Regions from separate parts of the Streptomyces sp. NPDC006385 genome, predicted to be linked through region 1. Evidence: riboswitches for the same ligand, from Rfam matches in the RefSeq annotation. Region 1 holds a riboswitch; the other holds the start of a gene.
What was found. A riboswitch is a leader RNA that binds a small molecule or an ion and turns the genes downstream of it on or off. The one in region 1 is predicted to bind glycine.

Region 1 (15,176 bases):
GTGCACGACAACGTGTACGTCGGGCAGCACAGCAATCTGCGCGGGTGTGTCGTCGGAAAGAACACCGACATCATGCGCGCCGCCCGCATCGAGGACGGCGCGGTCATCGGCGACGAGTGCCTGATCGGTGAAGAATCGATCGTTCAGGGCAACGTGCGTGTCTATCCCTTCAAGACCATCGAGGCCGGCGCGTTCGTCAACACCTCGGTGATCTGGGAGTCCAGGGGCCAGGCGCACCTCTTCGGTGCCCGTGGCGTCTCCGGGATCCTGAACGTGGAGATCACGCCCGAACTCGCCGTGCGCCTCGCCGGGGCCTATGCGACGACCCTGAAGAAGGGTTCCACCGTCACCACGGCCCGCGACCACTCCCGGGGTGCCCGGGCCCTGAAGCGGGCCGTCATCTCCGCGCTGCAGGCCAGCGCCATCGACGTACGCGACCTGGAGAACGTACCGCTGCCCGTGGCACGGCAGCAGACCGCGCGGGGTAGTGCCGGCGGGATCATGATCCGGACGACGCCCGGGGTGCCGGATTCCGTCGACATCATGTTTTTCGACGGGCAGGGGGCCGACCTGTCGCAGGCGAGTCAGCGGAAGCTGGATCGGGTCTTCGCGCGGCAGGAATACCGGCGTGCGTTCCCGGGAGAGATAGGGGATCTGCATTTTCCGGCGAGTGTGTTCGACTCGTACACCGGGTCGTTGCTGCGGAACGTCGACACGACCGGGATCTCGGAATCAGGGCTCAAGGTCGTCGTCGACGCGTCGAACGGTAGTGCCGGGCTCGTGCTTCCCAGTCTGCTCGGCAAGCTCGGTGTGGACTCGCTGACCATCAACCCTGGTCTCGACGAGTCCAGGCCGACGGAGTCGGCGGATGCGCGGCGGTCGGGGTTGGTGCGGCTGGGCGAGATCGTGGCGTCCGCGCGGGCCGCGTTCGGCGTGCGCTTCGACCCGGTCGGTGAGCGGCTGTCGCTGGTCGACGAGAAGGGGCGGATCGTCGAGGATGACCGCGCCCTGCTCGTCATGCTCGACCTCGTGGCCGCGGAGCGGCGCAGCGGGCGGGTGGCGTTGCCGGTGACGACCACACGGATCGCCGAGCAGGTGGCGGCGTATCACGGGACGCAGGTGGAGTGGACGACCACCTCGCCTGACGACCTGACCCGTGTCGGTCGCGACGACACCACGATCTTCGGCGGTGACGGCAAGGGTGGGTTCATCGTCCCGGAGTTCAGCAGTGTCTTCGACGGTACGGCGGCCTTCGTAAGGCTGATCGGGCTGGTGGCGCGGACGCAGCTCACGCTCAGCCAGATCGACGCGCGGATTCCGCGGGCGCATGTCATCAAGCGTGATCTTGCGACTCCTTGGGCCGTCAAGGGGCTCGTGATGCGGCGGGTCGTGGAGGCGGCCGGAGATCGCTTTGTCGATACGACCGACGGCGTGCGGGTCGTGGAGACCGACGGGCGTTGGGTGATGGTGCTGCCCGACCCTGCCGAGGCGGTCACCCATCTGTGGGCCGAGGGGCCGGACGACGCGTCCGCCCAGGCGCTGCTCGACGAGTGGGCGGCGGTCGTGGACAGCGCGGGCCGCTGAGCCGTAGTACGCGCGCGTGCCGGACAGGTCTGCCCCAAAGGGGCCCTGTCCGGCACGCCGGTGGGGCCATTCGGAGGTAGTGGTCGCGACGTGCGACGATGTGCGGCATGCCGCAGCCCCCCGTTCGGAGCACACCTACGCGCCCCCCGCGCCCGGACGCGTCCATGTCGCTGCTGACGAACGTCATGGATCACAGCCTCGACGACGGGTACGCCGAGGCCGCCGCCCGGAAGAAGGCCGCCGGTGACGGTGGTCTGCCCAAGACCCTGAGGGCCAAGCTGGGGCTCGCCGCCGGTCTGGTGCTCGCGGCGCTCGTCGTGACCGTGGGAGCGGCGCAGGCGCGGGTTGCGGCACCCGTCATGGCGAAGGAGCGCCAAGAGCTGATCGACCGCATCGACCGCGAGACCGCGGCGGCCGACAAGCTGGAGGAGAACGTCGACAAGCTCCGCGACGACGTGAGCGCGCGGCAGCGCGAGGCGCTGAGAACGGCGGGCCACAGCGATCAGGCGGAGCTCGTGGGCATTCTGGCGGGCGCTGTCGAGGTGCACGGGCCCGGAGTGAAGCTGGTCGTGAACGACGCCAAGGAAGCCTCCTCGGGCGGCGACGGCGATCCGCGTGGGACGTCCGGGTTCTCCGACACCGGGAGGGTGCGCGACCGGGACATGCAGCGGGTGGTCAACGGGCTGTGGGAATCGGGTGCCGAGGCCGTCTCCATCAACGGGCAGCGGCTGACCGCCCTGTCGGCGATCAGGGCCGCGGGTGACGCGATACTGGTCGACAACAAGCCGCTGGTCCCGCCGTACACGGTGCTTGCGGTGGGGGACGGGGAGCGTTTGAGCACCAGGTTCCAGGACAGTGCCGACGGGCTCTACCTGCACGCCCTGCAGGAGAACTTCGGGATCAGGACCAACATCTCCGTGCAGGACGACCTTCGCCTTCCCGCCGCACCGAGCGTGATCGTACGTACAGCACAGCCGAACACCGAGAACACCGAGAAGGGCACATCGTGATCGCCGTACTGGGCCTCGTCGTGGGAGTCGTGGCCGGCCTGTTGGTCCGGCCTGAGGTTCCGGCGGTCGTCGAGCCTTATCTGCCGATCGCCGTCGTGGCGGCTCTGGACGCAGTCTTCGGTGGCCTGCGGGCCATGCTCGACGGCATCTTCGACGACAAGGTCTTCGTGGTGTCGTTTCTGTCCAACGTGGTCGTGGCCGCGCTGATCGTGTTCCTCGGCGACAAGTTGGGCGTGGGCGCCCAGCTCTCCACCGGTGTCGTCGTCGTGCTCGGCATCCGTATCTTCTCGAACGCCGCGGCGATTCGCCGTCACGTGTTCCGGGCATGAGGCGTGAGGCCGATGAGCAACCACGACGACACGCCCGAGAACCGGCTGCGCAAGGAACTGCCCGAGGAGGTGCCGGCCGGCGCGACCGAGGCGGTGGTGCCCCCCGAGGAGCCGGAGAGCGAGCAGGGCGAGCTGACCGGGCGGCAGCGGCTGGTGAAGGGGCTGTGGCCGCCGCGGATCACCAGGGCCCAACTCATCGTCGCCGTGCTGCTGTTCGGCCTCGGCTTCGGCCTGGCCGTCCAGGTCGCCTCGAACAGCGACGGCGACAGCGCGCTGCGTGGCGCACGTCAGGAAGATCTCGTTCGCATCCTCGATGAACTGGATGACCGTACTCAGCGTCTTGAGGACGAGAAGCAAGGTCTCGAAAGGCAGCGCGACGAGCTGGAGAACAGCTCGAACCAGGCCGAGGAGGCCCGCAGGCAGACGGTCGAGAAGGAGAGACAACTCGGCATTCTGGCGGGCACGGTGGCTGCCCAGGGACCCGGCATCACGGTGACCATCGACGACACGAAGGGGACGGTCGAGGCGGACATGCTGCTCGACGCGATCCAGGAGCTGCGCGCGGCCGGTGCGGAGGCGATCCAGGTGAACGGCGTACGCGTTGTCGCCGGCACGTATCTGACGGATTCCGGCAATGGCGTGAGCGTCGACGGGAACAAGATCAACGCGCCCTATCGTTTCAAGGTCATCGGCAAGCCGCAGGACCTCGAACCGGCGCTCAACATCCCTGGAGGCGTGGTGCAGACTCTCGAGAAGGAGCAGGCCACCGTGACCATCGAGCGGTCGGACAAGATCGTCGTGGACGCCTTGCGAGCGGCGAAGCGGCCTGACTACGCTCGGTCGTCCTCCCAGTGAACCGGGGGTGCATGGGGGACGTCCGGCGAGGGCATGAGGTTGCGGGGGGTCGGCGCACCGATTGGGTGGTGCGTGGTGGAAACTGTCTGGTGGAGACGGACGTTGTGAGGATGTCCGGGTCGGTCAGAGAGTGCAGTCAGGGTTCGTCCTGCCCCACGGGCGGGTCTGTTTCGGTCAAGGGGAATCGCCCGTGAAGTTGTTTGCGAAGTTGTTCGGGAAGAGCGCGCGAGAGGGCAGCGACAACGCGACCGCTCGTCATCGCGCACAGGGGGACGAGGAAGGTCAGCGCCCGCTGTTCAGGGACCAGGTGCCTGGGCCGGGCGGTGACATTCCCGGAGGTCAGGGCGCGCCGTCGGTTGACCCTGGCCAGTCCGGCGGCATAGGTTTCGGGCAACCGTCAACCTCAAGTACGGGTGGAGGGTTTTCCCCGATGTCGGCCCTGGTGTGTACGAGGTGCGGTAACCGCAACGCGGAGAACAGCCGCTTCTGTTCCAACTGTGGCGCGCCGCTGCGGGCCGGCGGCGCGGCCGAGCGCCCGTCCGAGACCACCTCCACGATCTCCATCTCGGGCCTTGAGGCCTACGATGCCGAGGCCACCGGCCAGACGCCGATTCCGGCGCTGTCTCCCGAGGCCCAGGCGGCGGTCGAAGCGCTGCCTCTCGGCTCCGCGCTTCTCGTGGTGCGCCGCGGGCCGAACTCCGGCAGTCGCTTCCTCCTGGACAGCGATCTGACCACGGCCGGACGGCACCCGCAGAGCGACATCTTCCTGGACGACGTGACGGTCTCGCGTCGGCATGTGGAGTTCCGTCGCGGTCAGGACGGCACGTTCACGGTGGCCGACGTCGGCAGCCTCAACGGTACGTACGTCAACCGCGAACGGATCGACCAGGTCGCTCTGAACAACGGTGACGAGGTGCAGATCGGCAAGTACCGGCTGGTCTTCTACGCGAGCCAGCGGGGCTACTGACCCTTCCCCCGGATGCCGTCCGGGGAGACCCAGGGAAGGTCCATGCTGAAAACACCGAGCGGCGGTGCCGAGCACGGCACCGCCGCCACGGACAGTCGGCTGATGAGCATCGGCACGGTGCTGAACGTGCTGCGCGAGGAGTTCCCTGACATCACCATCTCCAAGATCCGTTTCCTGGAGTCGGAGGGCCTTGTCGAGCCGCAGCGGACCCCCTCGGGGTACCGCAAGTTCAGCGCGCGGGACATCGAGCGGCTCGGTCACGTCCTGCGGATGCAGCGGGACCACTATCTGCCGCTCAAGGTGATCCGCGAGCACCTGGACGCCACGGAGCGCGGTGAGGCCGCACCATTGCCGGCCCTGTGCCGTCAGCGTGACGGCGAAACCGTCCTGGAGCCGGTCGAGAGGCCGACCGCAGCCCGGATCGGGCGGGCCGAGCTGCTCGCCGCCGCCGAGATCGGTGAGCAGGAGCTCGAGGAATGGGAGTCGTACGGGCTGATCACTCCGCTGCCGGACGGGGCGTACGAGGCGGAGGCGGTCACCGTGGCCTCGCTGGTCGCCGAGCTGGGCCGGTTCGGGATCGAGCCACGCCATCTGCGGGTGATGAAGGCCGCCGCCGACCGTGAGGCCGGGCTCGTGGACCAGGTCGTGGCGCCGCTGCGACGGCACCGTAATCCGCAGACCAGGGCGCATGCCGAGGCCCGTGCGAAGGAACTGGCGGGGCTCACGGTGAGGCTGCATGCCGCGCTGGTGCAGACCGCCCTCGGCGTGCGGCTGCCCTGACCGGGCGTCCCGGGGTGCCCCGGATCGGCCACCCGTTCCCGGCCCGACTACCCAAACGTCCCGAGCACGGCCTAGGGTTGCTGTGTGAACGAGCTCGATGTCGTAGGTGTCCGGGTCGAAATGCCCTCCAACCAACCGATCGTGCTCCTGCGTGAAGTGGGAGGCGACCGCTACCTCCCCATCTGGATCGGGCCGGGGGAGGCGACGGCGATCGCCTTCGCCCAGCAGGGCATGGCCCCCGCGCGACCGCTGACCCACGACCTGTTCAAGGACGTGCTGGAGGCCGTCGGTCAGGAGCTCACCGAAGTACGCATCACGGACCTGCGTGAGGGCGTCTTCTACGCGGAGCTGGTCTTCGCCAGCGGGGTCGAGGTGAGCGCCCGCCCGTCCGATGCCATAGCGCTGGCCCTGCGCACCGGAACGCCGATCTACGGCAGCGACGGAGTGCTCGACGACGCGGGCATCGCGATTCCGGACGAGCAGGAGGACGAGGTGGAGAAGTTCCGCGAGTTCCTCGACCAGATCTCGCCGGAGGACTTCGGCACCAGCAGTCAGTGAAGCGGCGGGGCGGCCCGGCGGACTCGCGGACCGTGACGGGCGGCCCTCAGCCGGTTACAGCTCAAATGCCGGCATTTGCCAGCGGCGAGCGAGAGCGTCCTGCGGCTTGCTTCGAGCGCATTCGGCTAGCCTTTCCCCGCGGTGGGGTGCGGGAAACCACTCCTAGGGTGATTATCACTCGGCGTGCCGAGTGTGGCGATCGTTGACGCACCCCTGGTGACTGCCTACCGTCGAGAAGGCAGGTCAAGGACGGAGGTCGGCGTGAGAAGCAGCGGCGACGGTACGGGTGGGGGTGCCCCCGGACACAGTTTCGGGGAGAGCGGTCCGTACCCTCCCTCAGGCTCTCAGCTGCGTTCGGGCATGGGATTCACCCCTGCCTCCGGCGCGGCCGATCACGCTCCGCAGCGCCCCACGGCCGTGCCGAGCAGCGGAGAGGCGACGGCCATGGCGTCCGAGCAGATCGGCTATCGCGGTCCGACGGCATGTGCGGCCGCCGGCATCACCTACCGGCAACTGGACTACTGGGCGCGCACCGGCCTCGTCGAGCCGAGCGTGCGGCCCGCTTACGGGTCGGGGACGCAGCGGCTGTACAGCTTCCGGGACGTCGTCGTCCTGAAGATCGTCAAGCGGTTCCTCGACACCGGTGTGTCGCTGCAGAACATCCGCACCGCCGTGCAGCATCTGCGTGAGCAGGGCTTTCGTGATCTCGAGCGCATGACGCTGATGAGCGACGGCGCGACGGTGTACGAGTGCACCTCGCCGGACGAGGTCCATGCGCTGCTCCAGGGTGGTCAGGGGATCTTCGGGATCGCCGTCGGAGTGGTGTGGCGGGACGTCGAGAGCGCGTTGTCGCAGCTGCACGGGGAGCGGATCGACACCGGGGAGACGCTGGTCGGGCACAACCCGGCGGACGAGCTGGCCCGGCGGCGTAACCGGGCGGTCTGAGAGCGTTCGTGGTCTGAGCCGACGGGCCCCCTGGTGGTCGGGTGGACGAGACCGGCGGGCGTAGCAGGGCATTGTCAGTGGCGTGAGGCAGCATCGGAGATGTGAGAAACGCGCCCACGATCCTGCATCTCGACATGGATGCCTTCTACGCCTCGGTGGAGCAGGCATCCAAGCCGAGCCTGCGCGGGAAGGCCGTGATCGTGGGTGGGCTCGGGCCGCGTGGAGTCGTTGCCACCGCGTCCTACGAGGCTCGGGTTTTCGGGGTGCACTCGGCGATGCCCATGGCTCAGGCGCGGCGGCTGGCGCCGAATGCCGCGTATCTCGTGCCGCGCTTCGGGATCTACCGTGAGATCAGCGAGCAGGTGATGGGGCTGCTGCGGGAGCTGTCTCCGCTGGTGGAACCGCTGAGTCTGGACGAGGCCTTCGTGGACCTGGAGGCCGGGGGAGCGGCCTGGGACGCGGAGTCGGCGCGGCTGGTCGGGGTGAAGCTGCGCGCCGACATACGTGCGGTCACCGGGCTCGCCGGCTCGGTGGGGCTGGCGGCGTCCAAGATGCTGGCGAAGATCGCCTCGGAGGAGGCCAAGCCCGACGGGCTGGTGCTGATCGAGCCGGGCACCGAGCGGGCGTTGCTCGGGCCGATGTCGGTGCGCACGTTGCCGGGGGTGGGGCCGGCGACGGGGGACCATCTGCGGCGGGCCGGGATCCATACGGTGAATGAGATCGCCGAGGCGGGGGAGGACGAGCTCGTTCGGCTGCTGGGCAAGGCTCATGGGCATGCCCTGTACGCCATGGCGCTGGCCCATGACGAGCGGCCCGTGGTGGCCGAGCGGGAGGCCAAGTCGGTGTCGGTCGAGGACACGTATGACGTGGACATCCACGACCGGGTCCGGGTGGGGCTGGAAGTGCAGCGGCTGGCCGACCGGTGTGTGCAGCGGCTGCGTGCGGCCGGGTTGTCCGGGCGGACGATCGTGCTGAAGGTGCGGCGGTACGACTTTTCGACCTTGACCCGGTCCGAGACGCTGCGGGGGCCGACGGATGACCCCGCTGTGGTGCGGGAGGCCGCTGCGCGGCTGCTGGATTCCGTGGACACGACAGGAGGTGTGCGGCTGCTGGGGGTCGGGGTGAGTGGGCTGGCCGACTACACGCAGGAGGACCTGTTCGCGCAGGCGGCAGGGGAGCGGCTGGAGCCCGCTGAGGATGAGGGGGATCACGAGGATCCTGCGGAGGAGCGGGAGGCCGTGCATGTCGAGCGGCGGTGGGCTGCTGGGCATGATGTGCGGCATGCCGAGTACGGGCATGGGTGGGTGCAGGGGAGTGGGCTCGGGCGGGTGACGGTGCGGTTCGAGACGCCTGGGTCGGAGCCGGGGCGGGTGCGGACGTTTCGGGTCGACGATCCGGAGTTGGAGGCGGCGGAGCCGTTGCCGTTGGTGGCGCGGAGACCGGGGGTTTGGGAAGCGGGGGGTGGGGCGTCCGGGGCGGGGCCTGTGGTGCCGGCGTAGGGCGCGGAGGGGTGGTGGGGGCCGTGGCTCCCGCGGCTTTGTGTTGTGCCGCCCAGCGGCACGATTGCCCGCAGGCTGTGTGGAGCCGTTGGGCGGAGGTGGGTGGGTGCCGCGAGGTGCCTGCTGGGTGGGGTGGCTGCCCCAGGGCTGGCGGGTGCTGCCCTCGGGTTGGCCGGGGTGGGGGGCTGGGCCTGGATGAGCGGGTGTCGCCAGGCGCTGGTTGGGTCACTGCGCTGGGCGTAGGCCGGGTGGGGCGACTGGTTGCAGGAGGGCAGTTGGCGTGCCGCGCTGGGAATGCGCTCAGACGATGACCGTCCGGACACTGGGTGAGGCCACTGGCTGGGGGCCGAGTGGGTGCCGCGCGGTGCTGTCCGAGTGGGCGGGGCCTTGGGAGCAAGCAACTTGGGGCAGCTGGCCACAGGCTGGTCAGGCGACTGCCCGCAGGCCGGCTGGACACTGCCCGCATGGTGGGGGGCGCGTCGGTCTTGGTGGGTGGGGGCGCTGGGTTTCGGCTGGGTACGTGTGCGGTCGTTGTGACGGTGTGGGCGAACGGCTTGGGTGGTGGGGGGCCGTCGCGCTGGGTGCAGAGGCAAGCCGGCCTTCGGTGTGGTTCCTGGTGGGAGGGTGCGTCGGTGGTGTGGTGTGGGGGTCAGGTGTCCTCCGTGCCTGCCAGGTTGCCGAAGTCTCGGTCCGGGATCGGGGGCGGTGGGGCCACGTCGAGGCCGTAGTGGTGGTAGAGCTGGAGTTCCTGTTCGGGGGAGAGGTGGCGGCCTACGCCGAAGTCGGGGGCGTCCTTGATCAGGGCGCGGTCGAAGGGGACGTGCAGGCTGCCCTCGACCAGTTCGCTGGGCTCCAGGGGGACGAAGGCGTCCCGGGAGAACAGGCCGGTGCGTATCGCCGCCCATTCCGGCACTCCGGTCGCGTCGTCGAGGTAGACCTCGTCGATGGTGCCGATCTTGGTGCCGTTGCGGTCGAAGGCCTTGCGGCCGATCAGGTTGCGCGGATCGATGTCGGTCTGCACGGGCCCTCCACTTGGTCGCAACTCATCCGTAAGCACTACGAAAAGGCACATTGGTGAGAGCGGCCACTCGAAGGTTCGTGCGTTGACCCCGCTGGTAGGCTTGCAAGCGGCTGCTGACCCCGTGCGGGAGAGTCCTCCAGGCATCATCGGAGGCGCCGAAGGAGCAAATCCTCCCCGGAATCTCTCAGGCACACGTACCGCACGGACGAGGTCACTCTGGAAAGCAGGGCGGGTGTCGACGGCTTCCGCTCTCACCGACGGTGAAAACCGGAGCCCTCGGGCGCCCCGGTGAAGCTCTCAGGTTGAGATGACAGAGGGGGAGGCCGTATGGGTACCCGCGCCGTGGTGCCCCTCGAAGGTCGCGTCAGACCAGGAGGCCTCCGCAATGACCGCCCACCGCATTCCGCTCTCCGAGCTCGAGCAGGGAATCCCCTTCGAGCAGCGTCACATCGGTCCCGATCATGAGGCTCGGGCCAAGATGCTCGCCCAGGTCGGGTACGGCTCGCTGGACGAGCTGACCGCCGCGGCGGTGCCGGATGTGATCAAGAATGCCGACTCTCTTGAGCTGCCGGGGGCGCGCACCGAGGCCGAGGTGCTGGCCGAGCTGCGGTCGCTCGCCGATCGCAATCAGGTGCTGGACTCGATGATCGGGCTCGGGTACTACGGGACGTTCACGCCGCCGGTCATCCTGCGCAATGTGATGGAGAACCCTGCCTGGTACACGGCCTACACGCCGTACCAGCCCGAGATCTCCCAGGGGCGGCTCGAGGCCCTGCTCAACTTCCAGACCGTGGTCGCCGATCTCACCGGGCTGCCGACCTCCGGCGCCTCACTGCTCGACGAGGGGACCGCGGCGGCCGAGGCCATGGCCCTGTCCCGGCGCATGGGCAAGAACAAGAAGGGGCTGTTCCTGGTCGACGCGGATGTGCTTCCGCAGACCATCGCCGTGATCGAGACCCGCGCCGAGCCGACCGGTGTGGAGGTCGTGGTCGCCGACCTCAGCGACGGTATTCCGGCCGAGGTCGCCGGGCGTGAGATCAACGGCGTGCTCCTGCAGTACCCGGGCGCCTCCGGTGTCGTACGGGATATCAAGCCCGTCATCGATCAGGCGCATGAACTCGGTGCCCTCGTCACCGTCGCCGCCGATCTGCTCGCGCTCACGCTGCTGAAGTCGCCCGGTGAGCTGGGGGCGGACATCGCGGTCGGGACGACGCAGCGGTTCGGTGTGCCGATGGGCTTCGGCGGGCCGCACGCCGGCTACATGGCCGTACAGGAGAAGTTCGCGCGCAGCCTGCCGGGGCGGCTCGTGGGCGTGTCCGTGGACGCGGACGGGAACAAGGCGTACCGGCTGGCTCTGCAGACGCGTGAGCAGCACATTCGGCGGGAGAAGGCGACCAGCAACATCTGCACCGCTCAGGTGCTGCTCGCCGTGATGGCGGGAATGTACGCCGTCTACCACGGGCCCGAGGGGCTGAAGGGCATCGCCCGGCGGACCCATCGGTACGCCACCGTCCTCGCCGCGGGGCTCGCGGCCGGTGGGGTCGAGGTCGTTCATGGCTCGTACTTCGACACGCTGACCGTGCGTGTGCCCTCCAAGGCCGCCGAGATCGTCGCCGCCGCCCGGCAGAACGGCGTCAACCTGCACCTCGTCGACGCCGACCATGTGTCCATCGCCTGCGACGAGACCACCACGCGGGCGCAACTGGCCGCTGTGTGGACGGCCTTCGGGGTCGAGGGCGACATCGAGGCGCTGGACGCGGAGACCGAGGACGTCCTGCCGGGCGCGCTGCTGCGCACCGACGCGTACCTCTCGCACCCCGTCTTCCACCAGCACCGTTCCGAGACGGCGATGCTGCGCTACCTGCGCAGGCTCGCGGACCGTGACTACGCGCTGGACCGGGGCATGATCCCGCTGGGCTCCTGCACGATGAAGCTGAACGCGACGACCGAGATGGAGCCGGTCACCTGGCCGGAGTTCGGTCAACTGCACCCCTTCGCGCCCGCCGAGCAGGCGCAGGGCTATCTGACGCTCATCCGCGAGCTGGAGGAACGTCTCGCCGAGGTCACCGGCTACGACAAGGTGTCGCTGCAGCCCAACGCCGGGTCGCAGGGTGAGCTGGCCGGGCTGCTCGCCGTACGCGGGTACCACCGGGCCAACGGCGACGAGCAGCGGACCGTCTGCCTCATCCCGTCGTCCGCGCACGGGACGAACGCCGCCAGTGCCGTCATGGCCGGGATGAAGGTCGTCGTCGTCAAGACCGCCGAGGACGGGGAGATCGACGTCGAGGACCTGCGGGCGAAGATCGAGCAGCACCGCGACCAGTTGGCGGTGCTGATGATCACGTACCCCTCTACGCACGGTGTGTTCGAGGAGCACGTCGCCGACATCTGCGCGCAGGTGCACGAGGCCGGCGGGCAGGTGTACGTCGACGGCGCGAACCTCAACGCCCTGGTCGGTCTCGCCAAGCCTGGGCACTTCGGCGGGGACGTCTCGCATCTGAACCTGCACAAGACCTTCTGCATCCCGCATGGTGGTGGCGGCCCGGGTGTCGGGCCCGTGGCGGTGCGAGCGCACCTGGCGCCGTACCTGCCGAACCACCCGATGCAGCCCGCGGCCGGCCCGGACACGGGTGTGGGGCCGATCTCGGCCGCGCCCTGGGGTTCCGCCGGGATCCTGCCGATCTCGTGGGCGTACGTCCGGCTCATGGGCGGCGAGGGGCTCAAGCGGGCCACGCAGGTGGCGGTGCTGTCCGCCAACTACATCGCCAAGCGGCTGGAGCCGCACTACCCGGTGCTCTACACCGGACCGGGCGGGCTCGTCGCGCACGAGTGCATCATCGATCTGCGGCCGCTGACCAAGGCGACCGGGGTGAGCGTCGACGACGTGGCCAAGCGGCTCATCGACTACGGCTTCCACGCGCCGACGATGTCGTTCCCGGTGGCCGGGACGCTGATGATCGAGCCGACCGAATCCGAGGACCTGATCGAGCTCGACCGGTTCTGCGAGGCGATGATCGCCATCCGCGCGGAGATCGAGAAGGTCGGGTCGGGCGAGTGGCCCGCCGACGACAACCCGCTGCGCAACGCTCCGCACACCGCCCGTGCGCTAGGCGCGGAGTGGGAGCATGCGTACGGCCGTGAGGAGGCCGTGTTCCCGGCCGGTGTGTCGGTCGCCGACAAGTACTGGCCGCCGGTGCGCCGGATCGACCAGGCCTTCGGCGACCGGAACCTGGTCTGTTCCTGCCCGCCGCTGGATGCGTACGAGGACTGACACCCCGGAGGGTTGGCGTCCGGACGACCAACGTCCGGACGACCAACGTCCCGACGACCCACGTCCGGAGGACTGACGTCCGGAGGACTGACGTCCGCAGGGCTCACGCACCGACGTAGGTGAGGGAAGGGCTCCGTCTTGGCCGCCGTACTCGGCCGGGCGGAGCCCTTCTGTGTCCGGTCCGATCTTGTACGCCCACCTGCTACGCCCCGGCTACGCCCCCTTGCGTCACGCCTTGGCCAGCGCCACCTCCGTCGCCTTGATCAGCGCTACGACCGGCACGCCGGGGGAGAGAGCGAGGTCGGTGGTGGCGTCCCTGGTGATGACCGCGGTCAGGGAGGCGCCCTCCGTGGCGATCTTGACGGAGGCCATGGCGCCGCCGGTGGCGATGCCGGACACCGTGCCGGGGAGCTGGTTGCGGATGGACAGGCCCTCGATCGGGGCGGTGGCCAGGGAGATTTCCGTAGCCTTCACGAGGGCGGTCACGGCGTTGCCATCGGTCAGACCGAGATCCTCGACGGCCTCCAGGGTGATCGCGGCGGTGAGGCTTTGGCCGCCGGCGAGGCGGACCTTGACGGTCGCCATGACCTCGCCGGGGGTGACGGCGGTGATCGTGCCGGGGAGCTGGTTGCGGATGCTCAGGCTCATGGGGGTACGCCTCGCAGACGGTGGGGCTTATAGGGCCTTACGGGTGCTCATGGAGCTTTTGGTGATTGTTGATCCCGGCCCCACCGTAAGTGTGTCGGCTGCCCGGTCACGCGCGGTCGATGTGGACGTTCGTCGACTTCACGCGGGCGGTGGCCTCCATGCCGACCTCCAGGCCCAGTTCCTCGACCGCCTCGCGGGTCAGCAGGGAGACCAGTCGGTGCGGGCCGGCCTGGATGTCGACCTGGGCGGCGACGTCGCCGAGTTTGATCGCGGTGACGATGCCGGGGAAGGCGTTGCGGGCGGAGGTGTGCGAGGTCTCCTCCTCGCCGGTACCGGACTTGGCGAGTTCGACCGAGAACGCGGCGAGGTCCTGGCCGTCGATGAGTCGGCGTCCGGTCTCGTCGCGGTGGGTGGCCACTCGACCGGCGTCCGCCCAGCGGCGCGCGGTGTCGGGGCTCACGCCGAGCAGACGGGCGGCCTGGCCGATTGTGTAGGACTGCATGCGGATCACGATAGGGCCGGACGCGGCGGTCATGGCCAGAGCTTGGCAAACACGTATGACGCGATATAGCGTTAGTTTCGTCGATGGGGTGGCGAACGGGGTGAGGGCATGTCGGCTGGGCTGGTGGGCAGGGACGAGGCGCCCGTGTTGAGGGCTTCGCACGAGGACCGGGACCGGGTCGTTGACGTGCTGCGGAGAGCGGCGGGTGACGGTCGGCTGACCGTCGAGGAACTGGACGAGCGTGTGGAGGCCGCCCTGACCGCCCGCATGATGGGCGAGTTGACCGCCCTGACGAGGGACCTGCCGGTCGACGTGGACGACATCCTCGTGGCCGAGCCCAAGGACGTCGTGCGGATCGAGCAGCGGGGCGGTTCGGTCCGGCGTGGGGAGGGCTGGGTGGTCCCCCGGCGCTTGGAGATCGTCTCGGCGTGGGGCGATGTGACGCTCGACCTGAGCCAAGCGGTGATCACGCGGGACACCTTGCACATCGATCTCGACATGTGCGGCGGCACCTTGAAACTCGTGACTCCGCCTGGAGTGGCCGTGGACACGGACTCCCTCGTGTCGAACTACGCCAAGATCAAGACCCGAGCGAACGGCGACGCCGATGGCCCGGTGGTCCTCCGGGTGGTGATCACCGGGGAGATCGGCCTCGGACGGATCCTGATACGTCGTGCCCGGCGCTCGCTCGTCATGAGAGCCCCGAAGCCCTGAGCACCGACTGGGCCGTCTCGTCGTCGATCCGGTGGCCGATGCGCCTCAGCACGTCCGCGCCCTCGCGCAGCGTGCCGCGTTCAAGCGAGCGGCGCATCCCCGTGTCCAGCTCGTGCCACAGCAGCGGGTTGGCGACGAGGACGCGGGGGTCGAGTTCCAGGCGGTGGCCGTAGGCGTCGCGCAGAACCAGGTGCAGGGAGACACCCTCGTACTGCCGTACGGTCACCAGGGCGTCCGTGCACACGACGTGCCTGCGGACCGTGCCCTGGACGGCCAGCCAGCCTGGGCCCGCGGTGACGTACGGCGGCAGCAGCACCACGCACAGCGTCGCGGACAGGGCCAGCCAGAGCAGGGTGCGTGGCGGCGTCAGGGTGCCCGCGTCCCAGTCGACCAGCTCGGTCATGGCCGCGAAGCCGAGAGCGCAGCCCACGGCGAAACAGGCGCTGCCGCACCAGTGGCGGTCGCCGGTGTGGCCTTGCGGTCCACTCCGTCC
Region 2 (15,176 bases), on a different contig from region 1:
GGTGATCCCGCCCTTGGGGACGTCCGCGTACGGGCAGCGCGGGTTGAACGCGCAGCCCGAGGGGACATTGATGAGGCTGGGCGGCTGCCCCTTGACCGGGATGAGCCGGTCGGTCTGCGCGCGGTCGATCCGCGGCATCGAGCCGAGCAGGCCCCAGGTGTAGGGGTGCTGCGGCTCGTAGAAGATCTTGTCGACCGGTCCGCGCTCCACGCATCGCCCGCCGTACATCACGAGGATGTCGTCGGCGATCTCGGCGACCACGCCGAGGTCGTGCGTGATGATGATGACCGCGGAGCCGAACTCCTTCTGCAGGTCCCGGACGAGGTCGAGGATCTGCGCCTGCACGGTGACGTCCAGGGCGGTCGTGGGCTCGTCCGCGATCAGCAGTTCGGGGTTGTTCACCAGCGCCATGGCGATCATGGCGCGCTGGCGCATACCGCCGGAGAACTCGTGCGGGTACATGTCCACCCGCTTGTTCGGCTCCGGGATGCCGACGCGGTCGAGGAGTTCGACCGCACGCCTGCGGGCGGTCTTCTTGTCGACGTCGTTGTGGACCCGGTACGCCTCGACGATCTGGTTGCCGACCGTGTAGTACGGGTGCATCGCGGACAGCGGGTCCTGGAAGATCATCGCCATCTCGCGGCCCCGCATACGGCGCACCTCGTCGGGGCTCGCCGAGACGAGTTCCTTGCCGTCGAGCCAGATCTCGCCGGACATCCGCACGTTCTTGCCGCGGCTGCCCAGGCGGTGCAGGCCCATGACGGCCAGCGAGGTCACGGACTTGCCGGAGCCGGACTCGCCCACGATGCCGAGGGTGCTGCCCTTCTCCAGCTGGAAGGAGAGACCGTCGACGGACTTGACCAGGCCGTCGTCGGTCGGGAAGTGCACCTTGAGGTCCCGCACTTCGAGGAAGGCGCTCGGGGGCTCGCCGGCGCGTGCGGGCTCGCCCACAGCGGCCCCGGTCTTGGTCAGGTCGGTCACGAGAGCCTCACCCGCGGGTCGATCGTCGCGTACAGAAGGTCCACCACAAGGTTCATGAAGACGACGAAGAACGCCGCGAGCAGGGTCACCCCGAGGATCGGGGGCAGGTCGTTGGCGGTGATCGCCTGTACCGCGTACTCACCGATGCCGTGCAGGGAGAACACCGTCTCGGTGATGACGGCGCCGCCGAGCAGCAGGCCGATGTCCATGCCGAAGACCGTCACCAGCGGGGTCAGCGCGGCCCGCAGACCGTGCCGGACGACGACCTTGCGCTCGCGCAGGCCCTTGGCCCGGGCGGTTCGGATGAAGTCCTCGTTCATTGTCTCCAGCATGCCCGAGCGGGTCAGCCGGGCGTAGATGGCCGAGTAGAGCAGGGCCAGCGAACACCACGGCAGGAACAGGGTGTTCGCCCACTGGGAGGGGTTCTCGGTGAAGGGGACGTACGTCCTGCCGAAGATCTCCAGCTTGTAGCTGAACAGCAGCAGGGCCAGCTGCCCGGTGAAGAACATGGGCAGGGAGACGCCCGCGAGGGCCACGCCCATGGCGGACCGGTCGAAGAACGAGCCCGGCCTGAGCGCGGAGATGACACCGGCCGCGATACCGCCGACCAGCCACATCACGGCGGCGCCGACGGCCAGCGACAGGGTGACCGGCAGCCGCTCGGTCAGCTGGGGCCAGACCTCGATGTGGTCCTTGAAGGAGTAGCCGAAGCACGGGGCGTCACAGCGGACCGTGGTGGGGCCGAGGTCATATGTGGCGCCGGAGACGATCCCCTTGATGAACTCCCAGTACTGGATGTAGACCGGCTGGTCGAGACCGAGGTTCCGCTTGACCGCCGCGATGTCCTCGGGTGTGGGGTTCTTGCCGATGTACTGCTGTGCCAGCTGGTCGGCGGTCTGCCCGGCGAGCTTCGGCAGGATGAAGAAGATGCCGAAGGTGACCGCGGTGACGACGAGCAGCAGGATCAACGCCGCGATCGTCCGGCGGATGATGTACGAGATCACGAGGACCGGCGCCGGCGCCCGCGGATGACGAACTCCGCGGGCGCCAATGCCTTCACCTGCCTTCCGGGGCTACTTCTCGGCGGTGCCGACGTTGAGGTAGTCGTACTGACCGCTGAAGGCGGACGTCGACACCAGGTTGGTGGCGTGCGGCGAGCGGTACAGCAGGACCTTGAAGTAGGTCAGCGGGACGATGGCGGCCTGCTCCATGACCTTCTGGTCGACCTCGGTGTACGCCTTGGTGCGGGCGGCCTCGTCGGTGTTGCCGATCGCGTCGTCCAGCAGCTTGTTGATCTCGGGGTTGTCCAGCTCGGACAGGTTGGTGTTGCCGGACTGGCTGATGGCCTTGCCGTGCACGATCTGCTGCAGGAAGCCGTAGCCCGTGGGCCAGTCGGCACCCCACTGCATCATCATCAGACCGACGTTGTTCTTCTCGTTGAACTTGGGCACGCCCGCGTAGTCCGAGAAGTACTTGCCGGACGGGTACTGCTTGATGTCCGCCTGGATACCGACCTTCTTCAGCGCGCCGACGATCGCGGTGGCCGCGTCGACCTCGCCCTGCCGGTCGCTGCGGGCGGAGATGGAGGTCTTGAAGCCACCCTCCTTGCCACAGGCCTTCAGGTGCTCCTTGGCCTTGGCCACGTCGCCCTTGCTGTCCTTGGTGGCGTACAGGTCGGCCTTCTCGTAGCCCGTGACGTCGGTGGGCAGGACGGTGGTGGCGATGTCACCGCGGATCGGTCCGCCCATCGCGGTCTGCACGGCGGTCTTGTCGATCGCGTACTCGACGGCCTTACGGCACTCGATGTTGTCGAACGGCGCCAGCTTGGTGTTGATCGCCGTGTAGATGAGGCGACCGCCCAGGGCGTTGTCCGTGTTGGCCATCTCGGCCTTGTCGTTGAGGATCTGCGCCTGGGTCTGCGCGTCGACACCGGTGCCCTGGATGTCGATCATGGTGGCCCCGGACATCACGTCCTTGTCGATCGTGGCCTTGTTGACCTTGAGGTTCACCACGATCTTGTCCGGGTACTGCTTGCGCAGCGGGTCCGTCTTGGCGTCCCACTGAGGGTTGCGGACCAGGACGATCTGCTTGCCCTCCTCGTACTTCTCGAACTTGTACGAGCCGGAGGAGACGACCTTCTTGGTGTAGTCCACACCCGTGTCCTTGGCCCGCGGCACGGGGGCCGTCTGCGGGGCACTGACCAGGTAGTCGAACTCGGAGAACGGCTTGTTCAGCTTGAAGACGATGGTGTGGTCGTCCGGGGTCTCGATGGACGAGAGACCCTTTTCGCTCTTGTCCTTGTAAGGGCCCTTGTACTTGTCCGGGTCGTTCAGCAACTGCTGGAAGTAGTTGGGGCCGAGGGAGAGCACGTCACGGGCGAAGTTCGAGCGCTCCACGGCGTACTTGACGTCCTTGGAGGTGACCGCGGTCCCGTCCTCGTACTTGACGCCCTGACGGATCTTGTACGTCCAGGTCTTGCCGCCGTCGCTGGGCGTGCCCTTGCTCTCGGCGAGGTCCGGGACGAGTTCGTTGCCCGCCTCACCGGGGGCCGGCTTGAACGTCATCAACGGACGCGCGTAGAGGCGGCTGAAGTTGTAGCCGTAGGCGTAGTACATGTTGCCCGGGTCCAGGGACTCCGGCGCGTCGGCACTCGCGTAGGTGACCGTGCCACCCTTGTGCGTGGACGCGTTCACGACGTCCTTGGTCGCGGCGTTGGCGCCGGCGCCCTCGGGCGTGTCTTTGCCGTCATCGGCCTTGCTGCAGCCCGCCAGAAGCAGGCCGGCGCTGCTGGCGACCGCAACTGCGGCCATTACTGACCTTCGCATGATGGTCGGATTCCCCTTCGTAGGTGGACACTTGCGTGGGACGTCGGGTCGCAGCCGGGCGCCGCGGACGTCAGCGGCTGCGGGGGTCGAGTGCGTCCCGGAGGCCGTCACCGAGCAGGTTGAAGGCCAGCACCGTGATGAAGATCGCGAGGCCGGGAACGATCATGTACTGCGGGTCGACCTCGAAGAAGTCGACGGCTTGGTTGAGCATCCCTCCCCAGGACGCCTGGGGAGGCTGGATACCCACGCCGAGGAAGCTCAGCGAGGCTTCGAAGATGATGTTCGTCGGGATGAGCAGCGTCGAGTAGACGATGATCGGCGCGACGAGGTTGGGCAGCAGTTCCTTGAAGAGGATGTACGGGCCGCCGGCCCCCATCCCCCGGGAGGCGTCGACGAACTCCCGCTCGCGCAGCGCCAGGGTCTGACCGCGCACGATGCGCCCCATGTACGGCCAGTTGAAGAACCCGATGACGAAGATCAGCACCGAGATGTGCAGGGGCAGCCCTTCGAGGCCGAAGGCACCGCCCTGGAGCGTGGCGGAGATGGCGATGGCGAAGAGGAGCAGCGGGAACGCGAGGAAGGTGTCCATGAGCCGGCTGACGACGGTGTCGACCCGTCCGCCGTAGTAGCCGGCGACCAGACCCATCACGGTGCCGATGGCGACGGACAGCAGCGTCGCACCGAAGGCGACGACCAGGGAGACCCAGGAGCCCTCCAGGATGCGCGCGAGGATGTCCCGGCCGAACTTCGGCTCGACACCCAGCGGGTGGTCCCAGCTCATCCCTCCGAAGTCGCCCTTGGGCAGGGAGGTGTTGGGGTCGATCAGGTCCTGGTGGAAGGCGTTGGGGTCGAGGCCCAGCATCGCCTGGAGCGGACGGGACAGGGCCGCCACCACGACGAGCAGCACGACCACGATGCCGCCCGCCACCGCCACCTTGTCCCGCTTGAAACGGGTCCAGGCGATCTGCCCCAGAGACCGACCCTCGATCTTCTTGGACTCGACCCCCGCAAGCACGGCCTCGGGCTGGGCTTCGGCCTGCGATCCGGTGGTCTCGATCGGTGCCGTCACTTTGAGATTGACCCCTCTCGGCCGGCGGTTGCCGACCCCCCTGGCTGCCGCTGTAGCGGTTGCTTCGAACTCGTGCACGGGACCGACCGGCCCGTGTCTTGCCGGGAGTCTTCAACGCTTTGGCGATCTGTTGCCAGAGTTGACGGGGAAAGGATGCGCAACCGTGATGCTGTCTGAGGGGTTCCGTTATCCGAACAACGGGTAACGGCGGCCGGACGCGCCCCAGTTGGGGCGTATGAGGGCGGACCGGGACCTTCCGATCGCATCTACGCGCGGAGATCAGCCTGTGAAACCGAAGTTCGCCGACCTTCGGACCTACGACAGTCAGCCTGCTGACTGATCAGTAGGGTAACCGGTGAGTGATCAGTAACGGCCCTGTGCCGGTGGGTAGCCATAGCCGGCCGCCGGAGCCTGCGCGGGGGCGGCGGCGTGTGCCTCGCGGTCGTAGAAGGGGCGGGCGCTCGCGCGCATCCACATGGCGACCGGGTCGTCCTCGTCGGACATCGCCACGGTCGAGACCGGCAGCCCGTCGGGAACCGCGCCGATCGACTGCAGCATCATCGAGCGCACCGAGTCCACGGCGGGCGGGCTGGTGTCGTACACGTCGAGGCCGATGGCGAGATACGGCGCCCCGAGCGCGGGCTGCACCCAGGCGCGGCGCAGCGAGCGGACGGCCGGGGTGCGGTGGGCGTTCTGCGCGAGCAGGGCGTAGAACTGCGGGATCTCGATGCCGGGCTCCGACAGGCGCAGCGGACCGGCGGGCTGGCGGTCCAGGCCGGTGGCGATGCGGCGCAGGTCGAGCCAGGGGATGCCGACGCCGCCGCCCGGGGCGTGCGGGTTCAGCCAGAGGCCGTAGTGGTCCGGGTAGAGGGTGCGGGCCACGTCGACCGCGTCGACCACTTCGTAGCTGCGGTTCCAGCCGCTGGCCGACAGCTCCTGGGCGGAGGTGACGCACGGGGCGTAGCCGTGGCCGTCGACCTCCATGTTTCCGTACTGGGCGTCCGGGGAGCCGGCCTGGCCGTGCCACAGCAGCATCCAGACCTGGCCGGCGGACGGGGTCGCGAGCGCGCGCAGGAGGGCCTCGTAGGCGTCGTAGCGCCCGGGAGTCACCTGGCGCAGCATGTGCTCGACCTGCCCGGTCGAGGTGGTGCCGCTCGCGCTCACGTTCCAACCGCCCCTTCGCGAAGTCCGTTTTCGCAACAAGCTTAAGCGTTGAGAGCTCGGGACCTGATGTGGTCCGCGGGCTGCGGGTCGTTCGAAGTCGATCGCGCCCCGCGGCGAAGCCGCTCGTGTCACAGCCCCGCGCCCCTGTCGGGGCGCCGCACCTCAGGAGGCTCAGAAATCCCGCTGGTAGAAGGGACGGACCCGCTGGCGCATCCAGTCGATCACCGGGTCCTGGGCCACGTCCAGGAGGACCAGGTTGACCGGCCAGGGGGCCGGGGTGCGGCCGAGGGCGCGGGACAGGGCGTCCATGGGGGCGGCGCGCAGGTCGCCTTCCCACTGGGCGAGTTCGACGCCTATGAACATCACCGGGGTGGCCGTCTCGATCGCCGCGAGGCAGCGGCGGGCCGTCGTGACCACGCCGGTCTCGGCGAACTCGGCCGACGCCGCCGCGAGGAAGTCGATCGGGTCGTCCTGCCAGTCGGGCTCGTAGAGCTTGACGCGGCCTCCGGAGGTGAGGCCGTCCAGGGGCGTACGGCCCACCCGGCACAGCTCGGCCACCGCCGCCGGGGGCAGGGGGACGCCGACCACGCCGTCCGGGTTGACGGCGATGCCCACCTGCGGGGGCAGGCCGCGGGCGAACTCCACGGCGGGGGCGACGGTGTACGACATGTGGGAGCCGACGACCTGGCGGAACTGCTCCTCGGAGCTGAAGACCGGGACGTACGCCTGCCCCTCGATCTCCAGTGTGGGCAGGTCGAGCGGGCCACTGTGCGGTCCGCCGCCGTTGGGCAGGGGGACCCAGACGAAGCTGCGGCCCAGCACCTCGATGATCCGGCCGCCCGCCGAGGGCAGGCCGAGAGAGGCCGAGAGCACCTCCTCCAGCTCGTTGCCGGGCCAGCCGCCGTGCGGGTGGAGGTGCGTCTGTGCCGGGAAGTCCGCGGGGAGATCCGCTGGGAAGTCCATCTGTCTGACCGCCTGCTGTGAACCACGTCTGTGGACCGAAAGGCTAGCCGGTGGCCGGCCGGCGCGGGGCCCCCGGTGCGGGACCGGGGCCGTTCAGCCCGCGAAACCGATCCGGCGCAGTACGTCCGCCGCCTCCCGGTCGATCAGCACCGCCGAGCCGCAGCCCTGGGGCAGATCGCCCCTCTCCACCGAGTGCAGCAGCCGGGCGGCCGCTCTGCGGTGACGCAGGAAGGCATAGCGGGAGACGCCCCGGCCGCGCTCGCGCTGGCCCTCCAGGGCCGTGTCCGGGGCGACGTCGAGCAGCAGCAGGTGCAGGGTGCCGCCGCGGCGCCGGGCCGCACGGGCCAGCCAGCCGCGCACCCAGGCCTGCGTACCGCAGTCGTGCACGACGACGCCCTCGCCGGAGCGCAGGGCGCGGCGCAGTCCGGCGTAGTGCGCGAGGCGGACCAGGGGGCGATAGACGGCGTAGGGGACGAATCCAGGCATACGGGCGCTCCAGCGGTCCCGGGTGTCCTGGGAGTCGACGCGGACGCCTTTGACCGTCCGCCGCATCAGCGTGGACTTGCCGCCGCCGGGCAGGCCGGTGATCACGACGAGGTCCTCGGGGGCGAAGATCAGGGCGTGCGGACTGTGACCGGAGCGCTCGCGCAGATCACGGACCACGGGTGCCGGGCGCTCGTCGCACGCCTCCCGGACGGGAGTCGTGGGCTGCTTCGGCAGCGCCAGGCCCGAGGTCGTGGCGTACGCCGTCGTCCTGTTCACCGTGATCGTCCTCCCCATGGGATTGGGTCGGGAGTCCCATCCCCGTCGAGTGTAAAGAGAAGGTAATCCCCGGTGTCTGCTGTTTTCGTCCGCTTACCGCAACAAGCCTGCTACAGGGCACTGTGGCCGACTCTGGGCCCACTGTGCGCGGCTCCGGAAGGCCCCGGGGAAGGTTCCCCCTGCCGTGTCGCCCGTATGCGTGCAATGATGTCCGCGCCAACTGCATACCGGCCGTTTGAATCCGCGCGGGAGAGTCCCCGGCAGTGCGTCGCCGGGGCGCCGAAGGAGCAAGTCCCTCCCTTGAATCTCTCAGGCCCCGTCACCGCGCGGGCGAGGCACATCTGAAAAGCGGGCCGCACCCCTCGTCCTCGACAGCGGGGGCGGCCCCACCCAAGGTGCAAGCCGTGATCTGCGTGATCATGGCGAACCTCTCAGGTTCCGATGACAGATGGGGAGGAACGACCTCGCCCGTCATCCCTGGGAGACATCCGTCCGATGAGCAGTACAGAAGAACTCCGTCACACCGCGCTCGATGCCGTGCATCGCTCGCTCGGCGCGACGATGACCGACTTCGCCGGCTGGGACATGCCCCTGCGCTACGGCTCCGAGCGCGACGAGCACCTCGCCGTACGCACCAGGGCCGGCCTGTTCGACCTCTCGCACATGGGCGAGATCACCGTCACCGGCCCGCAGGCGGCCGCCTTCCTGAACTACTCCCTGGTCGGCGACATCGCCTCGGTCGGTGTCGGCCGCGCCCGCTACACCATGATCTGCCGGGCCGACGGCGGCATCCTCGACGACCTGATCGTCTACCGGCTCGCCGAGACCGAGTACATGATCGTCGCCAACGCCTCCAACGCCCAGGTGGTGCTGGACGCGCTGACCGAGCGGGTCGCCGGCTTCGACGCCGAGGTGCGCGACGACCGGGACGCCTACGCCCTGATCGCCGTCCAGGGACCCGAGTCCCCCGGCATCCTGAAGTCGCTGACCGACGCCGACCTCGACGGCCTGAAGTACTACGCCGGCCTGCCCGGCACCGTCGCAGGCGTCCCCGCCCTCATCGCCCGCACCGGCTACACCGGCGAGGACGGCTTCGAGCTGTTCGTGAAGCCGGAGCACGCCGTCGAGCTGTGGCGGGCGCTGACCGAGGCGGGCGCGGGCGTCGGTCTGGTCCCCTGCGGGCTGTCCTGCCGGGACACGCTGCGGCTGGAGGCGGGCATGCCGCTGTACGGCCATGAGCTGTCGACCTCCCGCACGCCCTTCGACGCCGGGCTCGGCCGGGTGGTGAAGTTCGCGAAGGAGGGCGACTTCGTCGGGCGCGAGGCGCTGGCCGAGGCCGCCTCCCGCGCCTCGCAGAACCCGCCGCGCGTCCTGGTCGGCCTGGTCGCCGAGGGCCGCCGTGTCCCGCGCGCCGGGTACGCGGTCGTCGCCGGCGGCGAGGTCATCGGCGAGGTCACCTCCGGTGCCCCCTCCCCCACGCTGGGCAAGCCGATCGCGATGGCGTACGTCGACGCGGCACACTCGGAGCCGGGCACGGCCGGGGTCGGCGTGGACATCCGCGGCAGCCACGAGCCGTACGAGGTCGTGGCGCTGCCGTTCTACAAGCGCCAGAAGTAGAGACTGGCCCAGCAGCGGGGCCCGGCAGCGGACCGTGCGTGACCCCGCGCACATTTCCGCTGCTCATCCCCGTTTCCAGCAGACCCCCATTCCGCACCCGTTCCGCGCGTACAGGAGAATTCAGGCCATGAGCAACCCCCAGCAGCTGCGCTACAGCAAGGAGCACGAGTGGCTGTCGACCGCCGAGGACGGCGTCGCGACGGTCGGCATCACCGAGTTCGCGGCCAACGCGCTCGGCGATGTCGTCTACGCCCAGCTCCCCGAGGTCGGCTCGACCGTGACCGCGGGTGACACCTGCGGCGAGCTGGAGTCGACCAAGTCGGTGTCCGACCTGTACTCCCCGGTCACCGGCGAGGTCACCGAGATCAACGAGGACGTGGTGAACGACCCGGCGCTGGTGAACTCCGCCCCCTTCGAGGGCGGCTGGCTGTTCAAGGTACGCGTCACGGAGGAGCCGGCCGACCTGCTCTCCGCCGACGAGTACGACACCCACACCGCCGGCTGAGGAGTCGTATCACCCATGTCTGCCCCCATGTCTGACAAGTCGCTTCTGAACGCGCCCCTGCACGAGCTCGATCCGGCCGTCGCGGCCGCGCTCGACGCCGAGCTGGAGCGCCAGCAGTCCACCCTGGAGATGATCGCCTCCGAGAACTTCGCGCCGGTCGCGGTCATGGAGGCCCAGGGCTCGGTCCTGACCAACAAGTACGCCGAGGGCTACCCCGGCCGCCGCTACTACGGCGGCTGCGAGCACGTCGACGTCGCCGAGCAGATCGCCATCGACCGGGTCAAGGAGCTGTTCGGCGCCGAGTACGCCAACGTCCAGCCCCACTCGGGCGCCTCCGCCAACCAGGCCGCCCTGTTCGCCCTGGCCCAGCCCGGCGACACCATCCTGGGCCTGGACCTGGCGCACGGCGGCCACCTCACCCACGGCATGCGGCTGAACTTCTCCGGCAAGCAGTTCGACGTGGTCGCGTACCACGTGGACACCGAGACCGGCCTGGTCGACATGGCCGAGCTGGAGCGGCTCGCCAAGGAGCACCGGCCGAAGGTGATCATCGCCGGGTGGTCGGCGTACCCGCGGCAGCTGGACTTCGCCGAGTTCCGGCGGATCGCCGACGAGGTCGAGGCGTGCCTGTGGGTCGACATGGCGCACTTCGCGGGTCTGGTCGCGGCGGGGCTGCACCCGAACCCGGTGGAGTACGCAGACGTGGTGACGTCCACGACGCACAAGACACTGGGCGGCCCGCGCGGCGGCATCATCCTCGCGAAGAAGGACTTCGCGAAGAAGCTGAACTCCTCCGTCTTCCCGGGCTTCCAGGGCGGCCCCCTGGAGCACGTGATCGCGGCCAAGGCGGTCTCCTTCAAGGTCGCGGCGAGCGAGGAGTTCAAGGAGCGCCAGCGCCGGACGGTCGAGGGCGCGAAGATCCTCGCCGAGCGCCTGACCGCCGCCGACGCCCGTGAGACCGGCGTCAACGTCCTGTCGGGCGGCACGGACGTGCACCTGGTCCTGGTCGACCTGCGCGAGTCCGAGCTGGACGGCCGGCAGGCCGAGGACCGCCTCCACGAGGTCGGTATCACGGTCAACCGCAACGCCGTCCCGAACGACCCGCGCCCGCCGATGGTGACCTCGGGCCTGCGCATCGGTACGCCCGCCCTGGCGACCCGCGGCTTCACCGCCGAGGACTTCGCCGAGGTCGCCGACGTCATCGCCGAGACGCTCAAGCCGTCCTACGACGCCGCGGCGCTCAAGGCCCGGGTCAAGGCGCTGGCCGACAAGCACCCGCTGTACCCCGGTCTGAACAAGTAGTCCCTTTTTGTGGGGTGTCCCGCACACTGGTCAGTGAGCGAGCGGGGCACCCCGCAGAACCTTCTGCACCACCCCGCTATTGAGGAGTCCCCCCGTGGCCATCTCGGTCTTCGACCTGTTCTCGATCGGCATCGGCCCGTCCAGCTCCCACACGGTCGGCCCGATGCGCGCGGCCCGCATGTTCGCGCGGCGCCTGCGCAACGAGGACCTGCTGTCCTCCGTGGCGTCCGTCCGCTGCGAGCTGTACGGCTCGCTCGGCGCGACCGGACACGGCCACGGCACACCGAAGGCGGTGCTGCTGGGCCTGGAGGGGGACTCGCCGCGGACGGTGGACGTGGAGACGGCGGACGAGCGCGTCGAGGCCATCAGGGCGGCGGGCCGGATCCGGTTGCTCGGTGACCACGAGGTCCCGTTCTCCTTCGACGACGACCTGGTCCTGCACCGCCGCAAGGCACTCCCCTACCACGCGAACGGCATGACCCTGTGGGCGTACGACGCCTCCGGGGCGGAACTGCTGTCGAAGACGTACTACTCGGTCGGCGGCGGCTTCGTCGTCGACGAGGACGCGGTCGGCGCGGACCGGATCAAGCTCGACGACACGGTGCTGAAGTACCCCTTCCGCACGGGCGACGAGCTGCTGCGCCTGACGGAGGAGACCGGCCTGTCGATCTCCTCGCTGATGCTGGAGAACGAGCGGGCCTGGCGCACCGAGGAGGAGATCCGCGCGGGCCTGCTGGAGATCTGGCGGGTGATGCAGGCGTGCGTGGCGCGCGGCATGTCCCGTGAGGGCATCCTGCCGGGTGGCCTGAAGGTCCGCCGCCGGGCCGCGATGTCGGCCCGCCAGCTCCGGGCGGAGGGCGACCCGTTGGCGCACGCGATGGAGTGGATCACGCTCTACGCGATGGCGGTCAACGAGGAGAACGCGGCGGGCGGCCGCGTCGTCACCGCCCCGACCAACGGGGCGGCGGGCATCATCCCCGCCGTGCTCCACTACTACATCAACTTCGCGGCCGGCGGGGCCTCCGAGGGAGAGAAGGAAGACGGGGTGGTCCGCTTCCTGCTGGCCGCCGGCGCCATCGGCATGCTCTTCAAGGAGAACGCGTCCATCTCCGGCGCCGAGGTCGGCTGCCAGGGCGAGGTGGGCTCGGCCTGCTCGATGGCGGCGGGCGCGCTGGCGGAGGTGCTCGGCGGCTCCCCGGAACAGGTCGAGAACGCCGCCGAGATCGGCATGGAACACAACCTCGGCCTGACCTGCGACCCGGTCGGCGGCCTCGTCCAGATCCCCTGCATCGAGCGCAACGGCATGGCCGCGGTGAAGGCGGTCACGGCGGCGCGGATGGCGATGCGGGGGGACGGCTCGCACAAAGTGTCCCTGGACAAGGTCATCAAGACGATGAAGGACACGGGCGCCGACATGTCGGTGAAGTACAAGGAGACGGCGCGGGGCGGGCTGGCGGTCAACATCATCGAGTGCTGAGGGAACGTCACGCTGCGGACCTCGAAGGCCCCGCAGGCGGCGCCCGGATCGGCACCCAGCAGGTGGGCTCCGTCATGGACCCCTGCCCTCGCCGCTGCCGGCGTCGACCGAACTCGCGGACGCCGCTGACCTGTTGATCCTGTCCGGTACGGGGTCGGTACGGGGCCCTGCCGGTGGTCGACGCCTCGGGGCGTTACGTGGGTGTCGTCACCGCCCAGGCCATCGCCGAAGTGCTGGCGGAGCAGCCGGACACAGGCCCGGCGGTGGTGGGACAGCTCACCGAGATGCCCGCACCCGTCACGATCGACCAGCCCCTCGCGCAGGCGCTGCACACCTTGCTCTGGACAGCGGGCACCGGGGTTCCGGTCCTCGACCCGGCGTACGGCAGGCCGGTCGGCTGGCTCAGCCCTCAAAGCGTCCTTCGCGCGGTACACGCGGCCGCGTGAGCGGCGCCAAAAGGGGCTTGCTCCGCCCGCCACCCGAGCCGGGGCCCCCGGTCGTGGCCCTCACGCCGCGCCCGGATCTGGACGTGAACGCCTCCTCGCTTGACCCCCTCACCGACCTCCGGCCGAATGCCAGGGAGGAGGTGTCGCCGTGTCTCGGTGCAGGGCTCGTGCGGTGTGGGTCAGACGGTAGGAGCGTACGACCGCGACCAGGCAGCCGGCGGCCAGGGCTGCGGCCCAGCCGCCAAGGGCCCGCAAAGGCCCGCCTGCGGGCGCTCCCGGCTCCACACCGCGCGGCGGCACCCGCCCCTCGGGGTCGTACACGACGGCCAGCGCGTCGCCGGCCCGGGTGGTCTGTCCGCAGCCGCGCCAGATACGCACCTTCAACTGCACACCGTCTCGGCCGGCCACCGAGCACAGGTAGCGGCCGCGGCTGGACACGGCCGCCGGGCCACCCTCGACCGACGTCACCACCGCGGACTCCACCCGTCCCCGCTCCGCCAGCACCAGGCCCGCGGCCGCCTGCGGCGCCTGGAGCGCCAGGCACACACCGAGCAGGGCGACGAGACCGATCAGGGCCCGGCCTGCCCGCACCAGGGCGAGATAGAGGACGAGCGCTGCCGCGCAGACCAGACCGGCCGTGCCTTGCGCCAGCACGGGCAGCCCGTACCAGGCGCCGGCGACCGTGACGCCGACGATGGCCCCCACTCCGAGAACTCCGGCGAGGAGCCCCTCACCGACCAGCCACCACGGCGGCAGGCCGACGAACTCCGCCGGACCCCAGACCGTGGAGCGCAGATGCGCCATCAGGTCGGGCTCGGACGCGGGCAGGGGGCGGCGCGGTCGGCGCATGCGCATGTCCACCCCAAGCGTCGTTCCGTGTCCCGGCTACGCCTCGCATCCTGCCGCCACGGGCGGATCATCCGCACTGCCCGGAGCAGGACACACAGGTGCGGCCACTATTGCCGGGATCGGGCAGCAGGCCGCTTTCACCATTCCCTTGCATTATGCAAAACGTGCGGGCCGCGGAGAAGTGACGCCCAGAACAGTGGCCGACACCGCGTCAGGCGTCACGCGCCACAGGGACGTCGACCGCCCAGCCGAGCGGGTGCGGTTCCGCAGCGTCCAACACCGGGGCGAGGGGCTCTCCCCCGGCCTCGTTGAAAGCAGCGAGGGCCTCGATGAGCGCCAGCCGCTGCGTCGGCGTGAGCCGTTCGACGATCGCGGCGATCTCCGCGCGGCGCCGGGCGGTGACGTCCGCGACCGTGCGCCGTCCCTCCTCGGTGAGCTGCAGCAGGGTCTCGCGGCGGTTGTCGGGGTTCGCCTTGCGGTCGGCGAGCCCGGCCGCGATCAGCCGGTCGACCATCCGCATCGCCGTGGACGGCGCCACCTGCAACAGGTCGGCGAGCGCAACCAGCTTGGTGGCCCCGCGCGTGGACAGCACCACCAGCATGCGGAACTGCGGCAGTGTCACCCGTTCCTCGACCTCGGCCAGCGACCGGGCCGAGACCGCCACCAGCAGGCGCGACGCGGTCAGCACCGCCCGGGTGACCGCATCGACATCGTCCGTGGCCCCTGGAGGCGTCTCTCGCTCCGGCATGCGTCCTTTCTACCGTGCCGAACTCCCTGCTCACTCACCCGGTGGGGCCAGATTTTCCTTCCTCATGACCGTGTTCATGGCCGTGTTCATGACCGTGTTCATGGCCGTGATAGCGCAACAGGAGCATCGCGGCGTCGTCATGGTGCGGCCCGGCGGCATGCTGGACCAGGTCCTCACGCAGCGCCTCCAACGCGCGGTGCGCGTCGGGATCCTTCAGCAGGTGCGCGCGCTCGTCGAGCGGATAGAAGCGGCCGGTCTCGTCACGGGCCTCGGTGACCCCGTCGGTGTAGAGCAGCAGTTGCTCCCCCGGCACGAAACCCACCCGGTAGGGCTTGGGACCCTCACCGCCGTGGGCGCCCAGGCCCAGCGGGAGGGAATAGGAGGGCGGCTGCGGGAAGTCGGCACCGCCGTCACGGCGTACGAGCATCGGGGCAGGGTGGCCGTAGTTGAGGAGGACCGCCTCCTGGT

Region 2: another riboswitch for glycine. It lies ahead of gcvT (glycine cleavage system aminomethyltransferase GcvT); the one in region 1 lies ahead of gcvP (aminomethyl-transferring glycine dehydrogenase).

Annotation. Positions count from the first base shown of each region.
Region 1 is NZ_JBEXQG010000052.1:1,788-16,963, forward strand. Features, by position in the region: gene ABZ078_RS30935 (mannose-1-phosphate guanyltransferase) at 1-1,584, shown strand, start outside; gene ABZ078_RS30940 (DUF881 domain-containing protein) at 1,683-2,594, shown strand; gene ABZ078_RS30945 (small basic family protein) at 2,591-2,923, shown strand; gene ABZ078_RS30950 (DUF881 domain-containing protein) at 2,936-3,778, shown strand; gene ABZ078_RS30955 (FHA domain-containing protein) at 3,840-4,745, shown strand; gene ABZ078_RS30960 (MerR family transcriptional regulator) at 4,788-5,525, shown strand; gene ABZ078_RS30965 (bifunctional nuclease family protein) at 5,610-6,083, shown strand; gene ABZ078_RS30970 (MerR family transcriptional regulator) at 6,345-7,028, shown strand; gene ABZ078_RS30975 (DNA polymerase IV) at 7,130-8,527, shown strand; gene ABZ078_RS30980 (PRC-barrel domain-containing protein) at 9,177-9,548, opposite strand; glycine riboswitch at 9,663-9,758, shown strand; gene gcvP (aminomethyl-transferring glycine dehydrogenase) at 9,934-12,819, shown strand; gene ABZ078_RS30990 (TOBE domain-containing protein) at 13,048-13,467, opposite strand; gene ABZ078_RS30995 (helix-turn-helix transcriptional regulator) at 13,574-13,969, opposite strand; gene ABZ078_RS31000 (DUF1707 domain-containing protein) at 14,078-14,683, shown strand; gene ABZ078_RS31005 (hypothetical protein) at 14,661-15,176, opposite strand, start outside.
Region 2 is NZ_JBEXQG010000003.1:201,540-216,715, forward strand. Features, by position in the region: gene ABZ078_RS03600 (ABC transporter ATP-binding protein) at 1-981, opposite strand, end outside; gene ABZ078_RS03605 (ABC transporter permease) at 978-1,985, opposite strand; gene ABZ078_RS03610 (ABC transporter substrate-binding protein) at 2,055-3,791, opposite strand; gene ABZ078_RS03615 (ABC transporter permease) at 3,877-4,875, opposite strand; gene ABZ078_RS03620 (enhanced serine sensitivity protein SseB C-terminal domain-containing protein) at 5,239-6,039, opposite strand; gene ABZ078_RS03625 (enhanced serine sensitivity protein SseB) at 6,211-7,002, opposite strand; gene ABZ078_RS03630 (AAA family ATPase) at 7,096-7,764, opposite strand; glycine riboswitch at 8,001-8,099, shown strand; gene gcvT (glycine cleavage system aminomethyltransferase GcvT) at 8,260-9,381, shown strand; gene gcvH (glycine cleavage system protein GcvH) at 9,509-9,886, shown strand; gene glyA (serine hydroxymethyltransferase) at 9,914-11,188, shown strand; gene ABZ078_RS03650 (L-serine ammonia-lyase) at 11,283-12,665, shown strand; partial or broken gene ABZ078_RS03655 (CBS domain-containing protein) at 12,683-13,111, shown strand; gene ABZ078_RS03660 (hypothetical protein) at 13,220-13,960, opposite strand; gene ABZ078_RS03665 (MarR family transcriptional regulator) at 14,172-14,708, opposite strand; gene ABZ078_RS03670 (PP2C family protein-serine/threonine phosphatase) at 14,743-15,176, opposite strand, start outside.